4 regions of the Streptomyces sp. NPDC041784 genome follow, and region 2 is predicted to be linked to each of the others. Evidence: riboswitches for the same ligand, from Rfam matches in the RefSeq annotation. Region 2 holds a riboswitch; each other region holds the start of a gene.
What was found. Region 2 has a riboswitch for cobalamin ahead of ACZ6D7_RS10265 (ribonucleoside-diphosphate reductase subunit alpha). Riboswitches for the same ligand answer to the same signal wherever they lie in the genome.
Positions count from the first base shown of each region.

Region 1 (7,242 bases), on a different contig from region 2:
GGAGGCCGGGATGTTCGACGCCTGTCCGCCATACGTAGACGCCCGCCTCGGTGGCCACCGCGACGGCACGTCCGTCGGACCGGAAGACCGCCGTCTGCCCCGCCTCCTGATATTCCCCGAGGGGGCTCAGGATCTCCTCGTCGATCTTCCTCACCCTGCTGCCGGCCAGTTCCCACAGCTCAGCGGCTCCGTCGGTCCGCACGACGAGGAACTGCCCCGGGTGCTTCGGGCGCCCCACCGCCGTGAAGCACTCACGCTCACTCGTCGCCGACGTCCACGCACATCCCACACCGTCCAGACGGTGAAGACGGCCCGTCGCACCGTCGAGCCGGGACAGCCCCCTGCCGTCGAGGAGGAGGAAGTCGCCGTCCCCGAAGCGGTGTACGGACTTGACGGTCGAGTCGCTTCCGGGGCCGGGCTCGTCGCCTCCCACCGGCGGGGGCCTCCGGTTCCTGGTCGTGAATCCGGCCGTGGTGCGCAGCTCCCAGGCCTGGGCGCTCCATGTGACGTAGTGCCGGTCGTCTCCGCTGATCACGATCCCGCCCATGCCGGACACGTCCCGCGGACCGCGCCGGGGCCCCGTCGCGTCGAGCACCGTCTCGAAGATCTCGCTGTCGTCCCCCTGGCTTCTGCCGGCCAGGGCCACGAGGGTCCTGTGGCCGTCCACGCGGTCCAGGTCCGGGACAGCGGCTCCCCCGTCCACGCCCAGGGGATGGACCGTGGGGCGCATACGGTACGTCAGGAGGTCACGGCCGAGTACGGCACGCGCCAGGAACCCGTCACGGGTGGGCATCACGACCGTGCCCTCCCCACCGTCGGCCACCCCTCCCGGGAGGACCGCGGTATGGCGGCGTCCCGAGGCGGGGTCGAAGATCACCATCAGCAGGGCGTCGGGATGCGTCGCCACCTGTGCGTCGTCGTCCCCGTCCATCACCGGGTACCGGCCGGTGGCGTCCGTGCGGAAGGTCTGTGACCACCGTTCCTCGGGCTTCGCGCCGCGGGACGCGGGGAACTGCCACCGCCATCGATGCTCGTGTCTCCGTGTCGTCACCATGGCTCGACCGCCGGCGCCGAGGAAGGCACTGCCCACCTCGGCCGGTCCCGGCTCGACTCGCCGCGCTGTCAGGTCGACCGAGCGAACCGAGCCGACGGAACCCGTGTCACCGTTCTCCTCCGTCACCTGCTTGGACGTGACCACGGTGAGACGGTCGGGCCGCGCCCCGCGCAGAGCGATGTGCTCGACGCACTCCTCCGGCTCCAGCCGACCGACGGGCAGCGCCGTTCCCTGCCCCTTCACCGCCTTCCCCTCGACCCGGACCGTCCGCAGCCACGGGTCGACGGCCGACCCGTGGCAGAGGGAAAAGCGGTCGGCGGCGCCAACCCAGTGCACCAGCCGGGTTCCGTCGTCGGAGAAGTCGAGCGTCCGGGTGGCCTCGGCGGTGTTGTCCGCGCTCCATCTCCACGACCACGGCCCCTTCCGCGGCTCCCCCTTCTCGATCCGCCACACCCGCACGTCCCCGTGCCCCGCCGCCACGGCGACCCTCGTGCCGTCGTCGCTGACGGCCACCGCGTCCATCGACGCGGGCGAACCGGGCAGACGCCGCGCTCCCGGGACACCGTGTCCCGGGCCCGTCACCACATAGGCCTGCCTGCCCTGCCGCCCGGTCGTCAGGACGGCCATGACCGTGCCGTCCAGGGAGGCGGCAACCTTCCGCACCTCACCGTCCGGCAGGATCCGGTCCACCGCCACCAGCGAGGTCAGCGGCCACGTGTGCCGCATCACGGCCGCCCTGGTCTCGGGCAGCTCGCTCGTGCGCCGGGCCGCGGCGGCCAGCAGCGCCGCACCCACGGGATCCTCCCGGGCCCGGTCCGCGGCCTGGCCGACCAGCTTCCTCGCCGCCTCGTCGGCCTGGTCCCGGTCCTCGTCGCGCACCATGCCCCAGATCAGGACCCCGAGCGAGGACGCCACCAGAGCCAGGCAGGCCACCAGGGCGACGCCGGTACGGCCCCTGCGCACCGAGCGCGTGCGGTGCAGCCGGCTGAGGCGGACGAACTCCGACTCCTCGACGGAGAGTTCCGCGGCGCGCGACGCGGACACCACCCTGGCGGCCGCCAACTCCTGCCCCCGCAGCAGCAGATCGGGGTGCTGGTCCGCGTCCTCCCATTCCCGCAGCCGCCCCCGCAGCTTCTCGTGCCACACCAGAAACGCACGCGACTCGTCGAGCCAGCCCCCGAGCGTCGGCCACTGCCGTACCAGCGCCTCGTGCGCCAGTGCCACCGTCTCCCGGCCGGAGCTGTCCCGGGCGATGACCAGGAGGCGGGTCGCCGCCAAGGCCTGGGCGGCGACCCGGAGTTCGGGGGGCAGGTGCTCGAAGGCCCGGGCGACGCGGGCGTACTCGTTGCCCCTGACCGGGCGGGCGAGGCGTTCGAAGAGGCGGCGGGCCACCATGGGATCCGGGCCGCCCGGGGCCTTGCAGACCCGCGCCAGCTGCTGGTCGGCATAGCGGGACAGGGCCCCTTCGACACCCCGGATCGTCCGGTACGCCGCGTGCGTGAGGCGGCCGTGTTCCCGGCGCTCCCACAGCTCCGCCAGCGCGAACTCCACCAGGGGCAGTGCACCCGGCTCACCGCCCGCGTCCGCCACGATCAGTTCGGCCAGGCCCGGTTCGAACTCCACGCCGGGGACGGCCTCGATCGGCCTGCGCACCACCTCGTCCAGTTGGTCGCGGGTCATCGGGGCGATCATCTGGACCGTGCCGCTCAGTTCCTCCGCCCTGCCGTCCGCGACCAGTTCCTCCAGGGAGGCGGAGCGCAGGGTCGCCAGGACGCGCAGCCGGCGGCCGGACGGGTGGACGGCACGGGTCATCGGCAGGAGGACGTCCAGGAGGGCCCGGGCGTCGGCGGGGCGGGCCCCGACGGTCTCCTCGAACTGGTCCAGCAGGACGACGTGGCCCGAGGGGCCCGACTCCCGCAGGATGCGGGCGGCCAGCAGGACCGCCGTCCGGGTCCGGTCCGTCGTCGCGTGCGGTTCCCGCGAGAGTTCCCGCACGAGTTCCCCCGCGAGTTCCCGCGCCGACGGGAACTGTTCCCCGAGCGCCTCCGCCAGCGTCCGTACCGGATCGGTGTCCGGCTGGCCGGCGAAGTCGGTGACCGTGTGGCCGGAGGACCGCAGCAGGGGAAGCACTCCGGCCCGGACCAAGGACGACTTCCCGACCCCGGACGCCCCCGCGACCGGAACGAAGGCGTGCGCGCGCAGGGCCGCCGCGATCCGCTCCCCGTCCCCCCGCCGAGCGAAGAACACCCCCGCGTCCTCCTCCTGGAACGGTTCCAGGCCGCGGAAGGGGGACGGGCTCAGGGCCGGGTCCAGGCCCAGGAGGAGGGGTGCCGGGATCAGGTAGGCCGTGGTCGCGCCCGTGCCCGTCTCCGCGGCGACCGTCATGCCGACGACCCCGCCCTGGTCGGTGTCCCACACCGGGCCGCCGCTGAAGCCGCGGCCGATGGGCGGGGCGCCGGAGAGCGGGCGGGCCTCCATCGAGGTCCAGCCCTTGCCGACCGGGGCGCGCAGTCTGCCGTCCACCCAGACGCCGTGGTCGTCGGTGCGGGCGGGGAAGCCGAGGACGCGGAATGCGTGGTCCCAGACCGCCGTGCCGCCGGCGAGCCGGACCGGGGTGGTGCCGGGGACCGGCTCCGCCAGGGTCAGCAGGGCGATGTCGCCGCCGCCGTCCGGGCGCACCGGGTGCCAGTGGGTGACCTCGGCCCGCAGGGCGGCCGACGGCGGGGTCAGGAGGGGGAAGTCGAGCGTCACCCGGGCGGTCGGCGGCGCCGCCGACGTCTCGTCCGTGCCCAGCGCGCTCGCCACCACGTGCGCGCAGGTGCACAGCGTCCGTTCCGCGATCAGGAACCCGGTGCCGGTGACCCGGCCGTCCTCGCTCCAGAAGCGGGCGATGGCCCGGGGGAGGTCCTCATCAGGGGGCGCCATCACGCTGCCCGGGGAGGGCCGTTCCGTCCTCGTCCCGGGGCGACCACTGCATGCTCACCGTGAAGTGGGCCTCCGTGGTGCCCTTGGCCACCACCACGCCCGCCTCCGCGCTCAGCGTGATGCCGAACTCGACCGTGACCGAGCCGGGGGGCCGGGCCAGGCTCCGGGCGCCTTCCACGACCGCGCCCAGCGCCGGGCGTACCCGGGCGAGCGCCTGCTGGAGGGTCTCCGCCGCGCCCGCGACGCCGGCCCCGCCGCCGCCCCGGGAGACCCGTTGGACGCCCCCGGGCCCCTCCCCCGTCACCTCCAGCAGCACGATCTGCCCGTCGTCCAGCCGCATTTCACCCACATACGCCACTCCGCGTCCCCTCCGGTGCCGTTCGCGTCCGTTCGCACCCGGTCGCGTCCATTCGCGTCCGTTCACGTCCGTTGTGCCCCTCAGGGGGCGTACGGGCCATTGCAGGCGCTCACGTTCCGCGACCGCAAGCGGGTCCGGGGAGGTCCGTCCGCTCGAGGGGTTTTCCCGGGAAGCGGGCCCCGGCACCCGCCCCCCGTGCTAGCGGTGTGGGGTTCTGCACACTCTCCCCGCGCAGGTCAACGGCAAGTTGACGGCCCTTCCGGGCCCGTGGTGGACTGCCGGGGCCATGTACGGCGGCAGAAGAGGAAGCCGGTGCGAATCCGGCGCGGTCCCGCCACTGTCACCGGGGTAGTAACCCCCGGGAGCCAGGAACTCTCGCCGCCGGTCTCGTCGAACCAGGGCGTGGACACCCTGAGTGAGGACATATCGCCATGCTCGCTCGGCCGTTGAGGTACCCCACCAGGTCGCTGCCCGACCCCACGGCCGGCTGAGCCGGTGCGTGCCGATCGCGTTCACGCGTACGGCGCCGCCCTCGGCCTCCTCGGCGACCTGCTGCTCGGCGATCCGCGCCGGGGCCATCCGGTCGCCGGTTTCGGGCGGGCCGCCGGTGCCGTGGAGCGGGTGCTGTGGCGCGACCACCGCGGGTGGGGCGCGCTGCACACCGCGGTGTGCGCCGGGGGCGCCGTCGCGCTCGGGGCCGTCGCCTCGCGCGCCGTACGGTCCTCCCCCGCCGTCTCCGTGGCCCTCACCTCCGCCGCCACCTGGGCCGTCGTCGGCGGCACCTCCCTCGTCCGCGAGGCCCGGGTGATCGGGCGCGCGCTGGAGGCGGGGGACGTCGACGCGGCGCGGGCGCGGCTGCCGCATCTGTGCGGGCGGGATCCTCAGGCCCTCGACGCCGACGGGATCGCCCGGGCCGTGGTGGAGTCCGTCGCCGAGAACACCTCCGACGCCGTCGTCGGGGCGCTGGTCTGGGGGGCCGTCGGCGGGGTGCCCGGGCTGCTCGGGTTCCGGGCCGTCAACACGCTCGACGCCATGGTCGGGCACAGGTCGGCCCGGTACCGGCGCTTCGGGTGGGCCTCGGCGCGCCTCGACGACCTCGCCGGCTGGCCGGGGGCGCGGCTGACCGCCGTACTCGCCGCCCTCGCGGGGGACGATCCGCGCGGGGCCGTGCGGGCCTGGCGGGACGACGCCGGCCGGCACCCCAGTCCCAACGCCGGGCCCGTCGAGGCGTCCTTCGCGGGGGCGCTCGGGGTACGGCTGGGCGGAACGCTGTCGTACGGGGGCCGGGTCGAGCACCGGCCGGTGCTGAACGAGAAAGGGCGTGCCGTGGAGGTCCAGGACATCGAGCGGGCCGTACGGCTGTCCCGCCGGGTCGGTCTGCTCGTGCTCGGCGTCACCGTCGCCGCGCGGGCCGCGGCCACGAGGGCGAAGGGGCGTGCGTCATGAGGGGCGGGGGTCTGCTCGTCGCCGGCACCACCTCCGACGCGGGCAAGAGTGTCGTCACGGCCGGGATCTGCCGGTGGCTGGTGCGGCAGGGGGTCAAGGTCGCGCCGTTCAAGGCGCAGAACATGTCCCTGAACTCCTTCGTGACGAAGGAGGGCGCCGAGATCGGGCGGGCGCAGGCCATGCAGGCGCAGGCCTGCCGGGTCGAGCCGACCGCGCTGATGAATCCCGTGCTGCTCAAGCCCGGCGGTGAGAGCAGCAGCCAGGTCGTGCTGCTCGGGAAGCCCGTCGGCGAGATGAGCGCCCGCGGCTACCACGGCGGGCGCCGGCAGAAACTCCTCGGAACCGTTCTCGACTGCCTCGCCGAGTTGCGGGGCACGTATGACGCGGTGATCTGTGAGGGGGCGGGCAGTCCGGCCGAGATCAACCTGCGGCGGACCGACATCGTGAACATGGGGATCGCGCGGGGCGCCCGGCTTCCGGTGCTCGTCGTCGGCGACATCGACCGCGGGGGCGTCTTCGCCTCCTTCTTCGGAACCGTCGCCCTGCTCTCGCCCGAGGACCAGGAGCTGGTCGCCGGGTTCCTCGTCAACAAGTTCCGGGGCGACGTCGGCCTGCTGGAGCCGGGGCTCGACATGCTGCACGGGCTCACCGGACGCCGCACGTACGGCGTGCTGCCCTTCCGGCACGGCCTCGGGATCGACGAGGAGGACGGGCTGCGGGTGTCGCTGCGCGGGACCGTGCGGGAGTCGAACGTCTCCCCGCCCGTCGGCGAGGACGTGCTGCGGGTCGCCGTGTGCGCGATCCCGCTGATGTCCAACTTCACGGACGTGGACGCGCTGGCCGCCGAGCCGGGCGTCGTCGTGCGGTTCGTGGACCGGCCCGAGGAGCTGGCCGACGCCGATCTCGTCGTCGTGCCGGGGACCCGGGGGACCGTACGGGCGCTGGAGTGGCTGCGCGAGCGGGGGCTCGCGCGGGCCATCGGCCGCAGGGCCGCCGAGGGCCGGCCCGTGCTCGGGATCTGCGGCGGCTTCCAGATCCTCGGCGAGCACATCGAGGACGACGTCGAGAGCCGGCGCGGGCACGTCGACGGGCTCGGACTGCTGCCCGTCCGGGTCCGGTTCGCCCGGGAGAAGACCCTCACCCGGCCGGTGGGCGAAGCCCTCGGCGAGCGGGTCGAGGGGTACGAGATCCATCACGGGGTGGCCGACGTCACCGGCGGCGAGCCGTTCCTGGACGGCTGCCGGGTCGGACAGACCTGGGGCACGCACTGGCACGGCTCGCTGGAGTCGGACGGGTTCCGGCGGGCCTTCCTGCGCGAGGTGGCGGCCGCCGCGGGCCGCCGGTTCGTGCCGGCGGCCGACACCTCCTTCGCCGCGCTGCGCGAGGAGCAGCTCGACCGGCTCGGCGACCTGATCGAACAGCACGCGGACACGGACGCGCTCCGGCGGCTCATCGAGTC
Region 1 covers NZ_JBVJAB010000027.1:65,857-73,098, forward strand. Annotated here, with positions in the region: gene ACZ6D7_RS37890 (nSTAND1 domain-containing NTPase) at 1-3,979, opposite strand, end outside; gene ACZ6D7_RS37895 (CU044_2847 family protein) at 3,966-4,319, opposite strand; cobalamin riboswitch at 4,592-4,731, shown strand; gene ACZ6D7_RS37900 (cobalamin biosynthesis protein) at 4,833-5,783, shown strand; gene ACZ6D7_RS37905 (cobyric acid synthase) at 5,780-7,242, shown strand, end outside.
Region 1: it holds a riboswitch for cobalamin, as region 2 does, so the genes downstream of both, ACZ6D7_RS37900 (cobalamin biosynthesis protein) here and ACZ6D7_RS10265 (ribonucleoside-diphosphate reductase subunit alpha) in region 2, are expected to answer to the same signal.

Region 2 (7,242 bases):
CGTACCGGCGGAGGTGATCACCGGGTCGTCGTCGACGTAGAGGACGTCCGGTTCGACGACCGTCCGGGGGTGGCGGCGGGCCAGCACGTCCGCGTGCCGCCAGTGCACGGCGCAGCGCCGGCCGTCGAGCAGCCCCGCGGCGCCCAGCACGAAGACCCCGGAGCAGACGCTGAGCACCCGGGCGCCCCGGTCCACGGCCCGGCGCAGGGCGGCGAGCAGCTCGGGCGGAAACGCGCGGTCGAGATTCGCGTCCGAGGCCGGTACGGCGATCAGGTCGGCCTCCTCCAGCCGGTCGAGGCCGTACGGCGTCGACACGGTGAGCCCGCCGACATGGGTGCCCAGGACCGGACCCTCCGCCGACACCACGGCGAAGTCGTACACCGGCAGCCCCTCGTCGCTGCGGTCGAGGCCGAACACCTCGCAGACGACGCCGAGCTCGAAGGGATGCACGCCGTCGAGGAGGACCGCGGCCACGTTGCTCAGCATGGCCAACCTCGCTTCCTGGCAGAGGCTCTCTTCTCGCTCTTCGGCCGGGGGTCCGGGGGTTGTCCCCCGGGACAGCGCAGCAGCATGGTGACAGTGTGCACCCTGAGTGGCAGGAATTTGAAGGTGTGCGGCAGTCCTGCCACTCACGGTCAGGAGCGTCCGGCGGGACAGTGGTGTCCATGAACACGAACCAGATCGAAGGCCTCATCGGAATGCTCATGGTCCTCGGGATCCTCGTCCTCCTGGTCCTCCCCTCCGTGCTCGGCATCGTGCGCGACCGGCGCGCCGACCGGCAGATCAGGGAGGCCCAGGAGGCCCGGGAGGTCCCGGGCGACAGGGAGCGTCAGAAGTCCTCGTCCAGGTCCACGGAGCCCTCCACCGCGACCTGGTACGCCGACGGGCGGCGCTCGAAGAAGTTGGTCAGCTCCTGAACGCCCTGCAGCTCCATGAAGGAGAACGGGTTCTCCGAGCCGTACACCGGGGCGAAGCCGAGCCGCGCCAGGCGCTGGTCGGCGACGCACTCCAGGTACTGCCGCATGGAGTCGGTGTTCATCCCCGGGAGGCCGTCGCCGCACAGGTCACGGGCGAACTGCAGCTCGGCCTCGACGGCCTCCCGCAGCATGTCCGTCACCTGCTGTTCGAGCTGGTCGTCGAAGAGGTCCGGCTCCTCCTTGCGGACGGTGTCGACCACGTCGAACGCGAAGCTCATGTGCATGGTCTCGTCACGGAACACCCAGTTGGTGCCGGTGGCGAGGCCGTGCAGCAGACCCCGGCTGCGGAACCAGTAGACGTACGCGAAGGCGCCGTAGAAGAACAGGCCCTCGATGCACGCGGCGAAGCAGATGAGGTTGAGCAGGAAGCGGCGGCGGTCGGCCTTCGACTCCAGGCGGTCCAGCTTCTCGACCTCGTCGATCCACCGGAAGCAGAACTCGGCCTTCTCGCGGATGGACGGGATGTTCTCCACGGCGTCGAAGGCGGCCGCCCTGTCCTCCGGGTCGGGGAGGTAGGTGTCCAGGAGCGTCAGATAGAACTGGACGTGCACGGCCTCCTCGAACAGCTGGCGCGACAGGTACAGGCGCGCCTCCGGGGAGTTGATGTGCTTGTACAGCGTCAGCACGAGGTTGTTCGCGACGATCGAGTCGCCCGTCGCGAAGAACGCGACCAGCCGGCCGATCATGTGCTGCTCGCCCTCGGACAGCTTCGCCAGGTCGGCGACGTCCGAGTGGAGGTCGACCTCCTCCACGGTCCAGGTGTTCTTGATGGCGTCCCGGTAGCGCTCGTAGAAGTCCGGGTAGCGCATGGGGCGGAGCGTCAGCTCGAAGCCCGGGTCGAGCAGGTTTTTGGCAGACACAGTCTTGGCTTCGCTGGTCATTACTGGCAGGCCTCGCAGGACTCGGGGTTCTCAAGGGAGCAGGCGACGGCTTCTTCCGAGGGCACCTGCTGTACGGGGATGGAGGCTTGGGCCTGTGCGGCGCGGGCGATCCGGGTCGCCGGGCGCGAACGCAGGTAGTACGTCGTCTTCAGGCCCGACTTCCAGGCGTACGCGTACATCGAGGAGAGCTTGCCGATGGTCGGCGTCTCCAGGAACAGGTTCAGGGACTGGGCCTGGTCCAGGTACGGGGTGCGGGCGGCGGCCATGTCGATCAGACCGCGCTGCGGGATCTCCCACGCCGTGCGGTACAGGGCGCGCACCTCGGCCGGGATCCACGCGAAGTCCTGCACCGAACCGCCCGAGTCGCGCAGCGCCTCACGGGTCCGCGCGTCCCAGACGCCCAGCGCCTTGAGGTCCTGCACCAGGTACGAGTTGACCTGGAGGAACTCACCGGACAGCGTCTCGCGCTTGAACAGGTTGGACACCTGCGGCTCGATGCACTCGTACACACCGGCGATGGAGGCGATGGTGGCCGTCGGCGCGATGGCGAGGAGCAGCGAGTTGCGCATCCCGGTGGCGGCGATCCGCTCGCGCAGCGCCGCCCAGCGCTCCGGCCAGGTGAACTCGACGCCGTAGTGGTCGGGGTGCAGGACACCACGGGCGGTACGGGTCTTCTCCCAGGCCGGCAGCGGGCCGTTGCGCTCGGCCAGGTCCGCGGAGGCCTCGTACGCGGCGAGCATCACGCGCTCGGCGATCCGCGTGGACAGCGCCTTGGCCTCGGCGGAGTCGAAGGGCAGCCGCAGCTTGAAGAAGACGTCCTGGAGGCCCATCGCGCCCAGGCCCACCGGGCGCCAGCGGGCGTTGGAGCGGCCCGCCTGCTCGGTCGGGTAGAAGTTGATGTCGACGACCCGGTCGAGGAAGGTCACGGCGGTGCGGACGGTCTCGTCCAGCCGCTCCCAGTCGATGTCGCCGTTCGCCGTGTCGACGAACGCGCCGAGGTTGACCGACCCCAGGTTGCAGACCGCCGTCTCGCCGTCGTTCGTGACCTCCAGGATCTCCGTGCAGAGGTTCGAGGAGTGGATCACATGGCCCGGCTCGGCCGTCTGGTTGGCGGTGCGGTTGGCCGCGTCCTTGAAGGTCATCCAGCCGTTGCCGGTCTGCGCGAGGGTGCGCATCATCCGGCCGTACAGATCACGGGCCGGGATGGTCTTCCTGGCGAGCCCGGCGGCCTCCGCCTTGCGGTACGCGGCGTCGAACTCCTCGCCCCACAGATCGACCAGCTCGGGCACGTCGGCCGGGGAGAACAGCGACCACACCTCGTCGGCGTTCACCCGGCGCATGAACTCGTCCGGCACCCAGTGCGCGAGGTTCAGGTTGTGCGTACGGCGGGCGTCCTCACCGGTGTTGTCGCGCAGCTCCAGGAACTCCTCGATGTCGGAGTGCCAGGTCTCCAGGTAGACCGCGGCCGCGCCCTTGCGCCGGCCGCCCTGGTTCACGGCGGCCACCGAGGCGTCCAGGGTCTTCAGGAACGGGACGATGCCGTTGGAGTGCCCGTTGGTGCCGCGGATGAGGGACCCGCGGGAGCGGATCCGGCTGTACGACAGTCCGATGCCGCCGGCGTGCTTGGAGAGCCGGGCCACCTGGTGGTAGCGGTCGTAGATGGAGTCCAGCTCGTCCAGCGGGGAGTCGAGCAGGTAGCAGGACGACATCTGCGGGTGCCGGGTGCCGGAGTTGAAGAGCGTGGGGGACGACGGGAGGTAGTCGAGCCGGCTCATGAGCCCGTAGAGCGCGGCGACCTCGTCGACGGAGCGCGGGGTGTCGTCCTCGGCGAGGCCGGCGGCGACCCGCAGCAGGAAGTGCTGGGGCGTCTCGACGACCTTGCGCGTGAGGGGGTGGCGCAGCAGGTAGCGGCTGTGCAGGGTGCGCAGGCCGAAGTAGCCGAAGCGGTCGTCGGCGCCGGTGTCGATCAGCGCGTCGAGCCGCGCCGCGTGCAGCGTCACGAAGTCGGCGGTGCGGTCGGCGATGAGGCCCTCGCGGTGGCCGACGGCGACGGACTCGGTGAACGTCGTCACGCCCTGCGAGGCGGCCTCGGCGGCGATGCCGACGGTCAGCAGCCGGGCGGCCAGCTTCGAGTAGGCGGGGTCCTCGGAGATCAGGCCGGCGGCCGCCTCCGTGGCCAGCTCGCGCAGCTCCGTCTCGTCCGCCCGCGCGGACCGGCCGCGCAGCGCGGCGGCGGCGACCCGGCCGGGGTCGGCGTCGGGGAGGTCGGCGGTCAGCTCGGTCAGGGTCCGCAGCAACGCGGTACCGGGACCGTCGGTGTCCAGCTGGATGGCTGAAGCCGGGTCGGCTGGCGCGATGGTCACGTGGGGGCTCTCCCTCGCTCGGCAATGGGCCTGGCGGAGGGCAGGGGGCAGCACACGAGCGCGCACGGCGTCGCGGTCCACCGGCCCACTCCACGAGGCCCGGACGGCAGGCACCCGAGCCGGACGGCCGGGTGCGCTGTCGGCAGGTCCTCGGACTGACTCCTGCGCACGACGGCTCCTGGGAACAGACATGCACAAGTACACCGTTGCGGGACAGTTCCGGATTCGCACCGGATTCCCCTGCGACGACAGCGAGCATGAGCATACATCTTGTGCTCGCCGGTCACGCCACCCCCAGATGTTGTGTCGAGGCGGTTTCAGAGCGTCAACTGATAGGCGAGCAGAGTGATGTCGTCCAGCTCCGGCACGGGATTCCAGTCCCGCTCGGGTGTTCGGACGAAGCCGAGACGTTCGTAGATGCGATGGGCCGCGTACATGGTCCGCTGGGTCGACAGCACGACACGCGCGCAGCCGTCGACGGCCCGCGCGCGCTCGACGCAGGCCCACACGAGGGCCTCACCGGCACCCCGGCCGCGGCCGGCCCGGTCGACGGCGAGCATCCGGATCTCGGCCTCGCCGGGAACCGCCAGATCGGCCATCGGGCCGGGGCCCGGGACGAAGGTCACCCCACCGAGGAGCCGGCCGCCCTCCACGGCTACGAGCACCTCGGCGGCGGCCGCCCGCCCGGCCACGTCCTTCAGCACGGGCAGGTACAGGTCGTTCCCGCCGTAGTCGAGGAGGCCGTCCTCGAGATAGGCCCGGGCGGTGATCTCGCCCAGCGCCTCGTACTCGGCGATCTCCGCCGGTCGTATCACGATGTCCATGGCCCCGAGTCTGTCGGACGGCCGCACCCGGGAGCCCCCGATTTCCGCGGTGGGGCGGCCGGGTTGCGGGGCGTGCCGGGAGTGCTTCCATGGAAGAAGGCGTCGGCGCCCCGCAGGTCCTCCGTCCCGAGATCCGCTCTCGGAGGGAGCACACGATGACGAGGGTCGTCCGCCACCTGCCCGGCAAGGAACGGCCGCGCGACGCGCCGATGGCGACACTGGACCTCCGGCGCGCGGGAAGCCGGGTAGGACAGGGCCTCGTGGGCCGCTGGCACACCCTGACGATCCGTCTGGAGGCCCGCCGCGGGGCCACCCGCCCCCGGAAATGGCGCCGCTGGGTCACCTACGCCAACGTCACCCGGATCGTCTGGCTCGTCGCCGTGCTCGCGCTGCTCGCCTGGATCGGGGAGGGCCTGGCCATCCTCATCACGAGCGAGACGACCGGCTTCGAGAAATGGCGGCAGCACAACCAGGGTTTCGACACCGTCTTCAAGTTCGTCGGTCCGATCCTCGCCGCCTCGATCGCCGCCACGCTCTTCCTGTTCTGGTGGTACCGCTGGACCAAACGGCGATACCTCGCCAAGGCACTGCGCGATCCCCGCAAGCTGGTGCCCACCGCCGGGCACGACACCGCCGAGATCGTGGGACGGGAGGAGATCGCCCAGGTCATCGCCGAGCGGCTGCGCGAGCGCGACACCCGCCGGCCCTATCTGCTCGTCGGCGGCGTCGGCGCGGGGAAGACCGCCGTCCTCGTACGGCTCACCGAACTCCTGGCCCACCAGAACGCCGTACCCGTACCGATCCGGCTGCGGGACGCGGTCGACGGGGGCGACCTGAACTTCGAACATCTCGCCAGGCGCCGCTTCGCCGACGAGGCACCCAAGGGCATCCTGGCGCGCGGCAAGACCGACCGGGTCTGGCAACAGCTCCTCGCCGACGACAAGCCGGTCGTCCTCGCCGACGGCCTGGAGGAGGCCCTCCTCGACGACGGGCGCCAGCAGAACCGGGACAACGTCATCCGACGGGCCATCGAACGCGCCCACGAGGAGAAGCTGCCCCTGGTCATCGCCTCCCGGCCGCACAGCCCGCTGGAGAGCACCTCCGCCGCGATCGTCGAACTGGAACCGCTCGGCGAGGAGGCGGCGCTGCGGTTCGTCGAGGCGGGCGTACCGGAGACCGACGAGCGCCGGGTGGATTGGATCGTGGAGACGGCGGAGGTGACCGAGTCACCGGTCTACCTCCAGATCGCCCGCGAACTGCACCGGCGCGGAGCCCTGGAGCACGACCGTCCGGACGCCGATCCCCACCACATGAACACCCGCAGCCGTGACCGCGCCACCCTGCGGCTCTGGCTGCTGGAGACCTGGGCCGAGGCGCTGTGCGAGGGGAAGCTGCGCGAGGACGTCGCGCTGGCCCCGCAGGAGCGCCGGGACACCCTCGAGGTGGCCTCGGCCCTGGCCTGCGTCGGACTGCTCCAGGACAAGCTGGAGGTCGGCCTCGCGGAGCTGCTCGACCCGGACGTCCTGCACCCCGGACCGGCGCGGCGCGCCCGGGCCCGGGCACAGCACCTGTGGGCCGGCCGCGTCTTCGACCAGTACGGCAAGCACGGGAACGACCTCTCCGACTGGCACCGGCAGCGGATCTGGGACGCGCTGTGCGAGCGGCTCGGCGACGACGAGCGCAGACGGCTGCACGCGGGGAACATGGACCAGTGCCACGCCGCCCTGGCCCGCCTCGCGGCCCACGCGAGCAAGCTCAAGCTGGTGGAGGGCTTCGAGCGCAGGGTCCGTTTCCCGCACAGCATCATCCAGGCCTACTTCGGCTACCGCGTGCTGAACCACCTGGGGGAGCGGGGCGCCGGGGAACTGGTCGAACAGGCGCTCCAGCCGCCCGGTCCCAGCCGTGAGCTGCTCATCGCCCTGGTGCTGCTGTCCCGGGCGCGGGCGGCGAGCCTTCCGGCCCGGGGCGGCGGGATCCGGGCCGACGTGCGCAAGGAGATCGCCGAGCTGGCCCGGCAGACATCCGTGCGGGGCCGCCCGCCGGCCCTCCGGCTGAGCACGGCCGCGGGCCGCCGCACGGACGATCCGAAGGCCCTCGACCTCTACGCGGCGGCCGTGGAGATCGAGAGCGCGGAGCACGACCCGAGACGGCTGGCCGGCATCGTCGCGGAGGTGCGCGCACGCTGGCCCGGCATCAA
Region 2 covers NZ_JBVJAB010000004.1:181,833-189,074, reverse strand. Annotated here, with positions in the region: gene ACZ6D7_RS10280 (helix-turn-helix domain-containing protein) at 1-486, opposite strand, end outside; gene ACZ6D7_RS10275 (hypothetical protein) at 666-917, shown strand; gene ACZ6D7_RS10270 (ribonucleotide-diphosphate reductase subunit beta) at 830-1,858, opposite strand; gene ACZ6D7_RS10265 (ribonucleoside-diphosphate reductase subunit alpha) at 1,858-4,221, opposite strand; cobalamin riboswitch at 4,346-4,486, opposite strand; gene ACZ6D7_RS10260 (GNAT family N-acetyltransferase) at 4,539-5,045, opposite strand; gene ACZ6D7_RS10255 (NACHT domain-containing protein) at 5,201-7,242, shown strand, end outside.

Region 3 (7,242 bases), on a different contig from region 2:
GGCGAGCATGGTGACCGGACCGGTGAGCATGCCCTTGACCGGGCGTGAGGTGAGCGACTGGGCGTACGTCGTCCAGCGCACGGTCATCGGCTCGGAGCGGGAGATGTCGCCGGCCAGGATCGGCGGACGGACGTACCGGGTGCCGTAGGACTGCACCCAGCCGTGCTGCGTGGCCAGGTAGCCGGTCAGCTGCTCGGCGAAGTACTGGACCATGTCGTTGCGTTCGGCCTCGCCGTGCACCAGCACGTCCAGGCCGGCCTTCTCCTGGAAGGCGAGCACCTCCTGGATCTCCGCCCTGACGCGCTCCTCGTAGCCCGCCGTGTCGAGCCGGCCCGCGCGCAGGTCGGCGCGCGCGGTGCGCAGTTCGTCGGTCTGCGGGAACGAGCCGATGGTCGTCGTCGGCAGCAGGGGCAGCCCGAGGTGGGCGCGCTGGGCCGTGGCCCGCTCGGCGTACGGCTGGGCGCGGCGCGCGTCGGCGGCGGTGACGGCGCCGGTACGGGCGCGGACGGCCGGGTCGCGGGTGATCGGGGAGTTCGCGCGGGAGGCCAGGTCGGCCCGGTTCGCGGCCAGTTCCGCCGTGATGGCGCCGGTGCCCCGGGCGAGGCCCCTGGCGAGGGTGACGATCTCGGTGGTCTTCTGCCGGGCGAAGGCGAGCCAGCGCAGGATCTGCGGGTCGATGTCCCGTTCCGCGCCCGTGTCGAGCGGGACGTGGAGCAGGGAGCAGGAGGCGGCCACGTCGACCCGGTCGGCCAGGCCCAGCAGGGTGCCGAGCGTGGCGAGCGACGCCGACAGGTCGTCGACCCAGATGTTGCGGCCGTTGACGACACCGGCGACCAGCCGCTTGCCGGGCAGCCCGCCGACGGCGGCCAGCGCGTCCAGGTTGGCGGCGGCCCGCTCGGTGAAGTCCAGCGCGAGTCCCTCGACCGGCGCCTTGGCCAGCACCGGCAGGGCCTCGCCCAGCCGGTCGAAGTAGGAGGCGACGAGCAGCTTCGGCCGGTCGGTGAGGGCACCGAGGTCGCGGTAGGCCCGGGCGGCCGCGCTGAGTTCGGCCGGCGTGCGGTCCTGGACGAGGGCGGGCTCGTCGAGCTGCACCCACTCGGCGCCGGCCGCGCGCAGGTCGGCGAGGACCTCGGCGTACACCGGCAGCAGCCGGTCGAGCAGGGTGAGCGGGTCGAAATCGGCGGGCACGCCCGGCGCGGGCTTGGCCAGCAGCAGATAGGTGACGGGACCGACCAGGACCGGACGGCCCCTCAGGGCGAGGCCGAGCGCCTCCTCGAACTCGGCGACGGGCTTGGTGGAGTCGGCCGTGAACACGGTGTCCGGGCCGAGTTCGGGGACCAGGTAGTGGTAGTTGGTGTCGAACCACTTGGTCATCTCCAGCGGCGCGACGTCCTGGGTGCCGCGCGCCATGGCGAAGTAGCCCGCCAGCGGGTCGGCGGCCACCGCGTCCCGGTGGCGGGCGGGGATCGCGCCCACCATGACGGTGGTGTCCAGGACATGGTCGTAGTACGAGAAGTCGCCCGTGGGGACCTCGTCGATGCCGGCGTCGGCCAGCTGCCGCCAGTGGGTGCGGCGCAGTTCGGCGGCGGTGGCGCGCAGCGCGTCGGCGGTGACGCGGCCCTTCCAGTAGCCCTCGATCGCCTTCTTCAGTTCCCGGCTCTGTCCCTGGCGGGGGTAGCCGTACACGGTGGCCCGTGCTGCCGCGGCTGCGGGCTTGGTGGTCACGGAGATCTCCTTCGCGAGATGAATCCCTGAGATCCCGGCGACGGGACGGGGGCGCGAAGGTGCGACGAACCGTACGGCAGCGGCCCACGGCCGTCCGTTCGGTGTGTACGCCGACCCGCCCTCGAGGTCACCGGGATGTCCGCGCGCGAATGTTTCGCGCATGGGCAGTTGGCAGGTCTTCGGACTCGTGGGCGCGCCCTCCGTTCGTCGGAGGACACCTACTGGCCGTCGCTTCCCAGGCCTGTTCTCGGACCCAGTGCGTATGACGGCGGTCGTTCCCACTCACCGCTGCGGGGCAGTCCCGGATTCCCACCGGGTTCCCTCTTGCGACGCTCCCGCCTGGCGGACGGGGCGAACCAGCTGCACCGGCCAGCCTAAGGGGTGGCGTCGTACACGTGGAACCCCCGGCCGCTCTTACGGCCCAGCAGCCCCGCCTGCACCATCCGCCGGAGCAGCGGGGGAGGGGCGTACAGGGGTTCCTTGAACTCGTCGTAGAGCGACTCGGCGATCGCGGTGAGGGTGTCGAGGCCGATCAGGTCGGCCTGTTTCAGTGGGCCCATGGGGTGGGCGCAGCCCAGTTCCTGGCGTCGGCGTTCTCGACGACGGCCTCCACGACCTCAGCTGCCGGTCGGCGAGGTCCCCCAGGCTGCCGGTGAAGACCAGCCGGGCGAGCGCGTCCCGCGCCGCGTCCCGGTCCAGCCCGCCCCGCCCCACGGCACGCTCCAGTGAGGCCGCCACACGGTCCCGTGCGGCGCGCGCGGCGACGGCGTCGGCCTCGCAGACCACCGTGTCGATCCCGGCCCGCGCGCACACCTCGGCGATGCCCGCGCCCATCTGCCCGCCGCCGACCACCCCGACGCGTCGGATGCCCCCGCTCATGACCGCGGCTCCGCACGGCGCATCAGGTGACGGGCGTAGGCGTCGGGTGTGAAGAACTGCGGCAACTCGCCCGCCAGGGCGGTGCGTTCGAAGAGCGCCCGTACGTCGTCCAGGGCGGCCCACGGGTACGCGGCGCCGAGCGCGGCGAGTTCCTCGTCGAGCAGCCGCAGCACCGTCTCCCGGTCCACCACCCGGTGCCGCACCCAATGCCAGATCTGCACGCGGGCGACCTCGGCGGTGGCCGTGTCCGCCGACAGACCGTCCAGGGCGACGGCACCCCGGCCGCGCAGCCAGGCGTCGAAGCAGCGCAGGGCGACGGCGATGTTCGCGCGCACGCCCTCCGCCGTGGGCGGTCCGCCGATCCGGCGCACCGACAGCAGTTCGGCCGCCGTCACCTCCACGTCGTCGCGGGTACGGTCGATCTGGTGCGGCCGCTCGCCCAGGACGCCGTCGAACACCTCGCGGCAGACCCGTACGAGTCCCGGGTGCGCGACGCCGGAACCGTCGAAGCCGTCCTCCGCCTCCCGCTCCTTGTCCAGCCGGACCGTGGCGAGCGCGGCCTCGTGCGCGGATGGATCCCTGCCGGGCAGCTGGGACGCCGTGGCGCCGATGGCGTGGGCGCCGCGCCGGTGGCAGGTGCGCACGAGGAGTTCGGTGCAGGCCCGCATGAAGGGGGCGGTCATGGTCACCTTCGTCCGGTCGGGCAGCAGGAAGTCCGTGCGGTGTCCGAAGGTCTTGAGGAGGCTGAACAGGTAGTCCCAGCGGCCCGCGTTGAGCTCTGAGCTGTGCTCGCGCAGCTCGTGGAGGATCTCCTCCATCTCGAAGGCGGCGGTGATCGTCTCGATGGGGACCGTGGCGCGGACGGTGCCCCGGGGGATGCCGAGTGCCTTCTGCGCGCAGACGAAGATGTCGTTCCACAGCCGGGCCTCGTACCGGTTCTCCAGCTTCGGCAGGGAGAAGTACGGGCCGTGGCCGGCGTCGATCTGCCGCTGGGCACAGTGGTAGAAGTACAGGCCGAAGTCGACCAGTGCGGCGGGCACGGGAGCGCCGTCGCATGCCAGGTGCTCCTCGTCGAGGTGCCAGCCGCGCGGCCGGACGACGATGGTGGCCGGCCGGTCGCGGCCGCCGGGCCGGTACGCCTTCCCGTCGGAGGTGGTGAAGTCGCTGCGCCCCTCGATGGCGTCGCGCAGGGTGAGCTGGCGGCCGATGACGTTGTCCCAGGTGGGCGCGGTGGCGTCCGCGAAGTCAGCCGTCCAGACCCGGGCACCGGAGGTGAGGGCGTCGACGGCCGTACGGCGTTCCGGCGGTCCGGCGATCTCGACACGGCGGTCGGTCAGACCGGGCGCGGGCGGTGCGACGCGCCAGGCCGGGTCGGCGCGGACGGCTGGGTGGCCATGGGGAAGTCGAGCGGGGAGCCGCCGGCCAGCCGCAGCGCCTGCCGTCGGCGCTCCTTCAGCAACTCCTGGCGGCGCCCGCCGAACTCGTCGGCCAGCCGGCCGACGAAGTCCAGCGCGGCGGGGGTGAGGATCTCGTCGTGCCGCTCGCCCGGCGGGGCGAGGACGCGGACCTGGCGGGTCGGTGCGTGGGTGGGCATCTGCTTCTCCTACGGGTACGGGGGCGGGACCGGCCCCGGCGGGCCTAAGGCGTGTCTGACAAATGATCACCTGGCTGGTTCGCGGAGCCAGAGGATCAGGGGGGCCAGGACGATTCCGGCGCGGTAGCGGTCGGCGAGCTTGTCGAACCCGGTCGAGATCGCGCGGAACTGCTTGAGGCGGGCGAAACATCGTTCGACCACGTTGCGGTCGCGGTGAATCTCCTTGTCGAAGGCGGGCGGCCGCCGAGGCGCCCTCGGCGTTGGCGGTTGGCCGCCTGGTCGCGGCGTTCGGGGATCGTGGCAGCGATGCCCCGGCGCCGCAGCAGGTGGCGGATCGCCCGGCTCGAACAGGCCTTGTCGCCCAGCACGCGCTCCGGCGTCGTGCGCGGGCGGCCCGTGACGGTGCGCGGGATACGGATCCCGTCGAGGACCTGGCCGAATGCGGTGGCGTCGTTGACGTTGCCGGGCGTGAGCACGATCGACAGGGGCAGGCCCCGGCCGTCGACGGCGAGGTGGACCTTGGTGGTCAGCCCGCCTCGATGCACGGACGGCACGGTCACCGACTACCTGCTAACCGGCAAGCTCCCGGCGAAGGACGTGACCTGCAAGGCGACGGCCGACTCGAACGACGAGGCACGGAGGGACCAGCAGCGGGACGTGCTCCCCGGATCTCCGCTCCCGGAGCGTGCCCCGGACCGTTTCTGAGCCCGACCGCGTGCCCCATTGCGGCATGACCCAAGGAAGATGGGGCGGGACCTCCTGGCGGAGTCCCGCCCCATCGTGCGTCGCGGCCCCGGAGTCGGGGAAATCGGTTCGTCAGGGCCTGCGGCCGTGTGCCACGGTCCGTCGGATCATCGCCCCGCCGGCAGTGGGCAGTCTCGCAATCACGGGCCGGACGGCGGGAGTTCATCAGCCACACGCACGTGCGCCCCGTGTCGTTCCAGAGCAAGGCGTGCCGTACGGGCCATGGCCTCGTCGACCATCTCACCTTCGAATGTCACCGCGCCCGTCCCGTCCCCCTGTGCCGCCTCGACCGCCGCGATCAGCCTTGCGGAGCGGGCGAGTTCGGCAGGGCCGGGAGAGAACACCTCGTTGATCACCGGGACATGGGAAGGATGGATCGCCATCATCCCCTCGTAGCCGAGGGAGCGGTTCTGTTCGGCGAAGGCGCGCAGCCCCGGCAGGTCGGTGATGCGCGTCCACAATCCGCTGACCGGATGCGGCACTCCCGCTGCCCTGGCGTCCAGCAGAACGCGGGATCGCAAGTCCACCGTCTCGGTACCCTCCGGGCTCCAGCGGTAGCCGACGGCGCGTTCCACGTCGCCGCCGGCGGCGGTGAGAGCTCCCAAGTGGGCGACGCGCGGGGCGGCTCGGGCGATGTCGTAGGCCTCGCGCAGGCCACGGGCCGTCTCCAGCAGGGGCACCAGGGCGACGCGTCCCGACGGCAGGCCCTGTTCCTGTTCGCACCAGTCCAGCAGCCGGTCGGCAAGCTTCACGTCCTCGGCAGAGCAGACCTTGGGGAGCACGATGCCGGCGAGCCCGGGCCGTACGACCGCGCGCAGTTCCTCGGCTCCCGCCCAGCCGTCCAGCGGGTTGACCCGGACGAACAGCGCCATCCGTCCCGCCTGATCCGCCGAAGCGTCGGCGGACCGCACGATGGCATCGGCCACCTGTGTGCGGGCGGCGAGCTTGCCCGAGGCGGGCACCGCGTCCTCCAGGTCGAGGATGGCCGCGTCGGCGCCCGCTGCCCGGGCCTTGGGTAGCCAGTCGGTTCTGGTGCCGGGGACGAAGAGCAGGGAGCGCAGCGGGGGCCGGTCGACCGCTCCCGCGTTCCCCTCGGGGGGGCTCTCCGAAGACGCCTCAGATGACATCGCTCTTCTCCAGGTCGGCCAGTTCGTCCGCACTGAGTCCGAGCCAGTGCCCGTAGACGAGGTGGTTGTCCTGTCCGAGGGCGGGCCCTGTCCGCCAGACCCGGCCGGGCTGCTGCCGGAAGTGCGGGATCACCGCCTGCATACGCACCGGACCGAGGTCGGGGTCATCGACGGTGACGATGTCTTCTCGCTCGGCGTACACGGGGTCGGCGGCGATGTCCGCGGCGTCGAACACCCGTGAGGCCACGACTTCGGCGCGGGCGAACTCCTCGAGGCACTCACCGGTACCGCGCTCCGCCACCCAGTTCCGCAGGCCCTCGTCCAGTTGCCCGCGCCGGTCGTGCTGTTGCTGCGCGGTGGCGAACTCCTGCTCGGGGAGTCCCAGCAGGCGGGCGATGTTGCGGACTGAGCGCAGCGTGGCGGAGGTCACCGTGATCCACTCGCCGTCGCGTGAGCGGTAGGTGTTGATCACGGCCGCGGGGGCGACGGCCAGCTGGTTGCCGGAGCGTTCGGGTACTCGTCCCAACTGGTCGTGGACGATGACCTGCCACTCGACGAGACGGAACAGGGACTCGAAGAGCGCGAGGTCGATCCACTCGCCGTCGAAGTCGGGGTCGTGGTCACGGCGGTGGAGGGCGGCGAGGACGGCGTAGGCGCCCATCAGGCCGGTCACGGCGTCACCGTGCGAGAAGCCGGTGTGGACGGGCGGGCCGTCGGGAAAGCCGGTCAGGTGGACGACTCCGCTGCGCGCCTCGCCCATCTTGCCGAAGCCGGGGGCGTCCGCCTGCGACGACGTGGCGCCGAAGCCGGAGATCTGCAGCAGTACGGCCCGGGGATTGATCCGGTGCACGGAGTCCCAGTCGAGTCCCCAGCTGCGCAGGCGTCCGGCGCGCAGGGTGACGATGACGACGTCCGCCCAGGCCACGAGTCGGCGAGCGACACTCCGGCCGGCCTCGTGGTGCAGATCGAGGGTGACCGAGCGCTTGTTGCGGCCGGCGACCTTGAACCACAGGTGGACACCGTCACGTTGGGGTCCCATGGCACGGGCCGCGTCTCCGGCGCCGGGAGGTTCCACGTGTACGACGTCGGCCCCTTGGTCGGCGAGCATCGATCCCGCCAGCGGCCCGGCAACCACATGGGCGAACTCAACCACTTTCAGCCCCTGCAACTGCC
Region 3 covers NZ_JBVJAB010000007.1:703-7,944, forward strand. Annotated here, with positions in the region: gene metE (5-methyltetrahydropteroyltriglutamate--homocysteine S-methyltransferase) at 1-1,725, opposite strand, end outside; cobalamin riboswitch at 1,879-2,101, opposite strand; partial or broken gene ACZ6D7_RS16565 (3-hydroxyacyl-CoA dehydrogenase NAD-binding domain-containing protein) at 2,100-2,604, opposite strand; partial or broken gene aceB (malate synthase A) at 2,601-4,198, opposite strand; partial or broken gene ACZ6D7_RS16575 (IS5 family transposase) at 4,243-4,737, opposite strand; partial or broken gene ACZ6D7_RS16580 (alpha/beta hydrolase) at 4,739-4,903, shown strand; gene ACZ6D7_RS16585 (HpcH/HpaI aldolase/citrate lyase family protein) at 5,083-6,069, opposite strand; gene ACZ6D7_RS16590 (CaiB/BaiF CoA transferase family protein) at 6,059-7,242, opposite strand, start outside.
Region 3: it holds a riboswitch for cobalamin, as region 2 does, so the genes downstream of both, metE (5-methyltetrahydropteroyltriglutamate--homocysteine S-methyltransferase) here and ACZ6D7_RS10265 (ribonucleoside-diphosphate reductase subunit alpha) in region 2, are expected to answer to the same signal.

Region 4 (7,242 bases), on a different contig from region 2:
GGAAGGTCAGGTCCACGTAGACGCCCAAGGGGCCTTCCGCGCGTACAGCCTGGAGGCGGTGGCCTACGGTCCGCCGGTCGGCCCCGCACCGGACGACGCGGCCCTGCTGAGCGGTCTGCGCCACGATCCGGCCGGGGTGCAGTACACCGACCGGTCCTACTTCGACTTCCTCGACCGGCTGGCACCGCTGATCGCCTCCCTCAAGGAGGCCGGCTTCTGGACGTACGCCCACCCATGGCTCAACCTCATGCTGCCGGGCTCGGCCGCCGCGTCCGTCAGCGCACCGCTGCTGGAGAATCTCACCCCGGCCGAGCTCGGTCCAGGGGTCATCCTCTTCTACCCGATGCTGAAGGAACGTCTCACCACCCCGCTGCTGCGCACCGCCGACGAGGACGTGTCGTACCTCTTCGACATCCTCGGCGCCACCCCGCCGGACGACACGGCCGCCGTCGACCGTCGGCTGGCGGCCAACCGGTCCGCGTACGAAGCAGCCGTCGCGGCGGGCGGCACGCAGTACCCGGTGGGCAGCATCCCGTTCACGCCCGAGGACTGGCGGGACCACTTCGGCCCGGCCTGGCCGGCGCTGGAGGCCGCGAAGGGCACGTACGACCCGCAGGGGATCCTCGTCCCCGGCCAGGGCGTCTTCTGAGCCCCCGGCACCCGGCGCCGTGAGCGCGGCGCCGGGTGCCGGCCGTCGCCCCGGGGCGGCCCGTGCGGCCCCGGGGCGACGGCGGTTTCGGGTCAGCCCTCGGACGCGCCGGCGGCCCGGCGCCGGACGAGCCACCAGGCCACGCCGCCGAGGACCAGTAGCACGGCGACGGCCCCGCCGACCACCGCGCCGGTGGACGGCCCAGAGTCCTCGTCGGCCGACGCCTGCTTCGGCGACGCCGACGCCGATGCCGAGACCGACTCCGAGGCCGACGGGGGCGTGGAGGGCGACGCCGCCGCCGTCTCGGCGGGCGTGGGGCTCGCGTCGACCGGCTTCGCCCCGGGGGCCGCGGCCTTCAGCTTCAGCAGCGGCGCGGGCTGCTCGGCCTCCTCGCCGTCGGCGGGCAGCTCGATCCACCGGGAGACCTCGCCGTCGCCGTACGTCTCGACGGTCTTGAACGCCAGTTCCTCGGCGTCCGGCAGCTGACGGACCTTCACGCTGTACTCGGCGTCGACACCGGTCTTCAGCGCCGGACCGGCCAGGGTGTAGCCGTCCTTCGACACCGTGAACTTCCAGCCCTCGGGGGCCTTGGCGAGGGTGACGTCGGCGGGGGCGATGCCCTCGGGCAGGACGACCCGCACCTCACGGAAACCGGCGGAGGCGGACTCGGCCTCGGAGACGAAGGTCAGGGTGACGTTCTCCGCGAGCGCCTGGGGGCGGTCGGCCTCGACCTCGGCGTGCGCGGCGGCCGGTGCCGCCAGGGCGAGCGTGGCCGTCAGGACGAGGGCACCGACGACGCCGAGACGGCGGCCGGCCCGCGCCGGGGGACGGACGGGGTGGGACACGGACACAGGGGAACTCCTTGCTGGAACGGGAGGATCCGGCACCGTGACGACCGGTGCCGGTGAAGGACCGAGGGGTTCTCCCGACGCGGTGGGCCCCTGCGCCCCACCGCGTGCTCCAGTACGTCCTCCCACCCCGGCGCCGCCGGCGCCAGGAACGCGCCGCTGCGCCGGCCGGGCGACCTGGGCCGTACCGCCTCCGGGCGGCGCACCGGGCGGGGCAGCACCTGGGCCAGGGCGGCCGCGGCGGCCTTGCCCAGGGTACGCAGCGTGCCGAGCGCGTCCGCCATCCGGGCGTCCGCCCGGTGCAGCAGCCAGGCCACCGCCAGCGCGGCCGCCATGTGCAGCGCGGTCATCGCCGCTCCGCCGTGGTGCCAGGCGTGCCCGTCCCCGGTCGCCGCCGGATGCCCGGCGTGCGCGGGGTGCCCCGGCAGCACCGCGGGCGCGTGGCCGTCCGCGAAGGACAGCGCGAGATGCAGGGCGCCCTGGTTGACCAGCGTGGCCCCGAGGGTCACGGCCGGCGTGAGACGGCGCCGGGCCAGCGGCAGGAACGCGGCGAGCTGGAGGACGACGAGTCCCCCCACGGCCCGCCACGGCACCGCCGCCTCGGCGACCGCCTGATGCCCGAGCAGCGCGAGCACGGTGCCGAGCACGGAGAACATCCCCGCCCGCACCCACACGACCCCGCCCCGCTCCGCACGCCCGCTCACCTCGTCGTATACGGCGGCGCCCGGGGAGCCGTTCACCGGCGGGGGCCGGGAAGCCGGCCTCGGCGAGGACGGGTCACGGTCCGGTGCGCGCCGTCGTCAGGGAGGCCAGTTCCTCCGCGGTGCGGGGGCCGGGTGCCGTGGCGGGCAACAGGCCCTGCGCGCGGAGCAGTTCGGCGGCGGCGATGCCCCACGGCAGCCGCAGCCCCGCCTGTCCGAGCAGGTCCGTACGGGCGAGCATGGCCGCCGCGGGTCCGGTGTGCGCGCCGGACGGGGTGAGCAGGGCCGCGTCGTCGGCCCAGCGCAGCGCGAGGTCGACGTCGTGGGTGGCCATGACCACCGTCGTGCCGGACGCGCGCAGCCCGTCGAGGGTGGCGAGCAGCCGTTCCTGGCCGTCGGGGTCGAGCCCGGCGGTCGGCTCGTCGAGGATCAGGACGCGCGGCCGCATCGCGACGGCGCCCGCGATGGCGGTCCGCTTGCGCTGCCCGTACGACAGCAGATGGGTCGGCCGGTCGGCCAGGCCCGTGATGTCCAGGGCGGCGAGCGCCTCGTCGACCCGGGCCCGCACCTCGGCGTCGGACAGGCCGAGGTTCAGCGGCCCGAACGACACGTCCTGGCCGACGGACGCGGCGAACAGCTGGTCGTCGGGGTCCTGCACCACCAGCTGCACGGTCGTCCGCAGCCGGGTCAGGCCCTTGCGGTCGTACCCGACCGGGCGCCCCTCGACGGCCAGTTCGCCGGTGCGAGGCCGCAGCCCGCCGCTGAGCAGCCGCATCAGCGTGGTCTTGCCGCTGCCGTTGCGGCCCAGCAGGGCGAGCGCCCGTCCGGCGCGGATCTCGAAGTCCAGCCCGTCGAGCACGACGGGGCCGTCCTCGTAGGCGAAGGAGGCGCCGCGCAGGGCGACCAGCACGGGCTCGCTCATGTCAGCGGCCTTTCCAGGACGAAGGTGAGGACGGCCAGCGCCGCGAGGAGCGCGACGCTGACCGCCGTGAAGCGGACGGAGACCCGGGCCTCGGGCACGAGGACGCGCAGGGTGCCGTCGTAGCCGCGCCCGGCCAGCCCGGCCTGGAGCCGCGCGGCCCGGTCGAAGGCCCGGACGAACGCCGTCGCCCCGAGCCCGGCCAGCGCACGCCACTCCGCCGCCCGGCTGGTGTGCCCGAGCCGGGCCGCCTGGGCCTCGCGGATCCGGCGCACGGAGTCCAGCAGCAGGAAGCTCATGCGGTACGTCACCAGCGCCACGTCCACCACGGGCGCGGGCACCCCGGCCTTGACCAGGCGCGGCAGCAGATCGGACATCGGTGTGGTGAAGGCGAACAGCAGGACGCCGAGGGAGGCGGCCGAGGTACGCAGCATCAGCTCCCCGGCGCGCACCGCGCCACCGTCGGCCGGGGCGACGAACCCGTCGGGTCCGCCGACCTGGACGAGCAGCGTGACCGCGCCGGTCGCACAGAATCCCAGCGGCACCCGGTAGGCCCGCCACAGCCGACGGCCCGGCACGCCCGCCGGGCCCAGCAGCACCCCGAGCGCGGTCACCAGCACGAGGGCGGCGCCGGGCCAGGGCGGCAGCGAGACGGCGAGCACGGTCAGGCCCAGTCCGAGCACGGCCTTGTCCACGGGGTGACGGCGGCGCCAGCGACTGCTGTGCGCCGCCGCGTCGATCGGCAGCATCGGCTAGGCCCGTTCGGCGGACTCGGCGACGGGCTTGTCGGACTTCTCGGCGGACGTGTCGGCGGACTCGGTGGCGGGCTTGTCAGCGGACTCGCGGGCCGACTCGGCGGCCGACTCGTGGACGGATGCGTGGACGGATGCGTGGACGGGCCCGTCGGCGGTCGCCGAGTCCTGCCGTGCCAGCGCCCGGAGTTCGCCCTGGCGCCGCCCCCGGTGCAGACCGAAGTAGTAGGCGAGGACCCCCGCGCCGAGCGCCGCCTGGAAGGCGAACAGCGCGGACTCGATGTCCCCGGACGGCGGCTCGTACAGCGGCGAGAACCAGGGCTCGTAGTCCGGCTCGAGCTCGGTGATCGCCGTCTCGGCCTCGGCGTCCGCGCCCGTGAACGGCTCTTCCTTGTGGTCGCCGAGCCCGAGGGCCAGCGGCAGGACGGCCAGCGCGGCCACCACGAACAGCAGCAGGGCGTTGATCTTCGCGTTGCGGCTCATCGGGCCACCGCCCCGGTGCCGGTGCCGGTCTCGGTGCCGGTCTCGGTGCCGGTCTCGGCCTTGGTCCCGGTCCCGGCCTCGGTCCGACCACCGGTCACCAGCACGCCCAGCCGGGTCAGTTCGCCCTTGCTGGACTGCACCAGCAGCCGCATCACGAACACCGTGAGCAGGCCCTCGCTGACCGCGAGCGGGATCTGGGTGACGGCGAAGATGGAGCCGAACTTGCCGAGCGCGCCCAGGAATCCGCTGCCCGGGTCGGGGAACGCCAGCGCCAGCTGCACGCTGGTCACGCAGTAGGTGGACAGGTCGGCGGCGAACGCGCCGAAGAACACCGCGACCATCAGCGGCGCGTCGTAGCGTCGCAGCAGCCGGTAGACCGCGTAACCGGTCCAGGGCCCGACGATCGCCATCGAGAAGACGTTGGCGCCGAGCGTGGTGAGGCCGCCGTGGGCGAGCAGCAGCGCCTGGAAGAGCAGGGTGATGGTGCCCAGTACGGCCATGATCGGCGGCCGGAACAGGATGGCGCCCAGGCCGGTGCCGGTGGGGTGTGAGCAACTTCCCGTCACCGAGGGCAGTTTCAGTGCGGACAGTACGAACGTGAAGGCCCCGGAGGCCCCGAGCAGCAGGGTGCTCTCGGGGTGTTCCCTGACCTCACGGGTGAGCGAGCGGACTCCGTGGACGACGAAGGGTGCGGACGCGACGCCCCAGGCGACCGCGTGCGCCGGCGGGAGGAAACCCTCGGCTATGTGCATGGTTCAGCAGACCCTCTCCAGCACCTCGTGGATGGTTGACGCGCCCCGGCCGGTCTCCTGGCTGACGGGTACCACCGCCCGTGCTCCGCCTTCCCGGGTCCGAAGACCCAGTGGCTGCCCGTGAGGGCTGGAGCCGGACTTCCCGATCACAGTGGCGAGGGCCGCACCGGTTTGACACCGGATTTCCCGTTCACCGAGGCGTGGTGACAGTAGTGCCCGCACAAGGGCCCTGACAAGCGGCAACGGGGGGCGCGAGGGCGTCGTGGTACGGCTCACTCACCGGCGCACACCCCGGTGTGCTTGAGTGGAGAACGCGCCCGCCGCCCGCCCCCTCACTCCCTCCCCCTCCTCCCCTCTTCCCCTCTTCACCCCTTCACCGCCTCACCTCTTCAGGAACGGATCCGGACTCTCGTGCGTGTACTGATCCTCGGCGGCACCACGGAGGCCCGCCGACTGGCCGAGCTGCTGGACGGCGTTCCCGGTCTGACGGTGACCAGTTCGCTCGCCGGGCGGGTCGCCGCTCCCCGGCCGCTCCCGGGTGAGGTCCGCGTCGGCGGGTTCGGCGGAGCGGAGGGGCTGGCCGCCTGGCTGCGGGAGCACGCGGTCGACGCGCTCGTCGACGCCACACATCCCTTCGCCGGGACCATCGCCCGGCACGCGGCGCGGGCCGCCGCCGGCACCGGCGTGCCCCTGCTCGCCGTGCGCCGGCCCGGCTGGGTGCCGGTGCCCGGTGACCGCTGGCACGAGGCCGGTTCGCTGGAGGAGGCCGCCGCGCTGCTGCCCGGGCTCGGCCGGCGGGTGTTCCTCACCACCGGGCGGATCGGTCTGGCCACCTTCGCGGACCTCACCGAACCGTGGTTCCTCGTGCGGTCCGTCGACCCGCCCGAGCCTCCGTACCCGCCCCGGACGGAGGTGCTGCTGGACCGTGGCCCCTTCACCCTCGACGGCGAACGCGAGCTGTTGCGCCGTCACCGGGTGGACGTGGTGGTGACGAAGGACAGCGGGGGAGCGGCCACCGCGCCGAAGCTGACGGCGGCCCGTGAGGCCGGGCTGCCCGTGATCGTGGTCCGCCGGCCTCCGTCCCCCGAGGGCGTTCCGGTCGTCCCCGACCCGGAGGCGGCGGCGCGCTGGATCGCGGAGCACCTGGACCGCGGTCCTCGGGGCGTGCCGACTGAAGGGCGCCCTGACGGAAAGGCATCCTGACGGAAAGGCATCCTGACGGAAGGCGCCCTGACGGAAACCTGACGCGGGCTTTGCCGCTGCCTTCTTGTGCCTGCAAAGGATGCGCAGAAGCCTGGAGGGCGTGGCCGGGAACGGCCGTTCACCGAGAGGTGAGGCCCGCGCCCCCATGAGCACCGCCCCGGAATCCGCCCGTCCCACGAAGGCCGCCGGACGCGGTCCGTCGTGGCGCCGCATCAATACGTCCCTGACCCGCGAGACGTGGACGAGCCTCGCCGGGATGGCCGCGTTCGTCCTGGCCCTGCACGTCGTCGGCTGGGTCACGCTGGTGGCGGTCGTCGTCCCGGCGCACTACAGCGTGGGCGGCGGCGGGACCTTCGGCATCGGGATCGGGGTCACCGCGTACACGCTCGGCATGAGGCACGCCGACCGGGCCGGTCTGCACGGCCCCTTCTGGGACCGGATCGCGGGCCTGGACCTGAACGCTGTCGGCTATGTCGTCGTAGGCCTCTTCCTCGCCACCTGGCTGCTGGCCCTCGTCGTGTGGAAGGCCGGCCGCATCGAGGAGAAGTGGACGGCCCACCCGGCCGGGGCCGGGGCGGCGACACGTCCGGAGTCCTAGGACCGACGACTGATCGGCAGAACAGCACTCTTGCTGTTAGCGTGCAGCTGCATATCACTCGCAATAATGTCGGAGGACGTCGGACATGTCCGTTTACACGCTCCCGGAGCTTCCGTACGACTACGCGGCGCTCGCCCCGGTGATCAGCCCCGAGATCATCGAGCTGCACCACGACAAGCACCACGCGGCGTACGTCAAGGGCGCGAACGACACCCTGGAGCAGCTCGCCGAGGCCCGGGACAAGGCGTCGTGGGGCTCGATCAACGGTCTGGAGAAGAACCTGGCGTTCCATCTCTCCGGGCACATCCTGCACAGCATCTACTGGCACAACATGACC
Region 4 covers NZ_JBVJAB010000022.1:93,928-101,169, forward strand. Annotated here, with positions in the region: gene ACZ6D7_RS34930 (FAD-binding protein) at 1-649, shown strand, start outside; gene ACZ6D7_RS34935 (DUF1775 domain-containing protein) at 742-1,494, opposite strand; gene ACZ6D7_RS34940 (hypothetical protein) at 1,425-2,237, opposite strand; gene ACZ6D7_RS34945 (energy-coupling factor ABC transporter ATP-binding protein) at 2,275-3,120, opposite strand; gene cbiQ (cobalt ECF transporter T component CbiQ) at 3,117-3,866, opposite strand; gene ACZ6D7_RS34955 (energy-coupling factor ABC transporter substrate-binding protein) at 3,870-4,352, opposite strand; gene ACZ6D7_RS34960 (energy-coupling factor ABC transporter permease) at 4,349-5,104, opposite strand; cobalamin riboswitch at 5,135-5,317, opposite strand; gene ACZ6D7_RS34965 (cobalt-precorrin-6A reductase) at 5,516-6,307, shown strand; gene ACZ6D7_RS34970 (hypothetical protein) at 6,453-6,905, shown strand; gene ACZ6D7_RS34975 (superoxide dismutase) at 6,991-7,242, shown strand, end outside.
Region 4: it holds a riboswitch for cobalamin, as region 2 does, so the genes downstream of both, ACZ6D7_RS34960 (energy-coupling factor ABC transporter permease) here and ACZ6D7_RS10265 (ribonucleoside-diphosphate reductase subunit alpha) in region 2, are expected to answer to the same signal.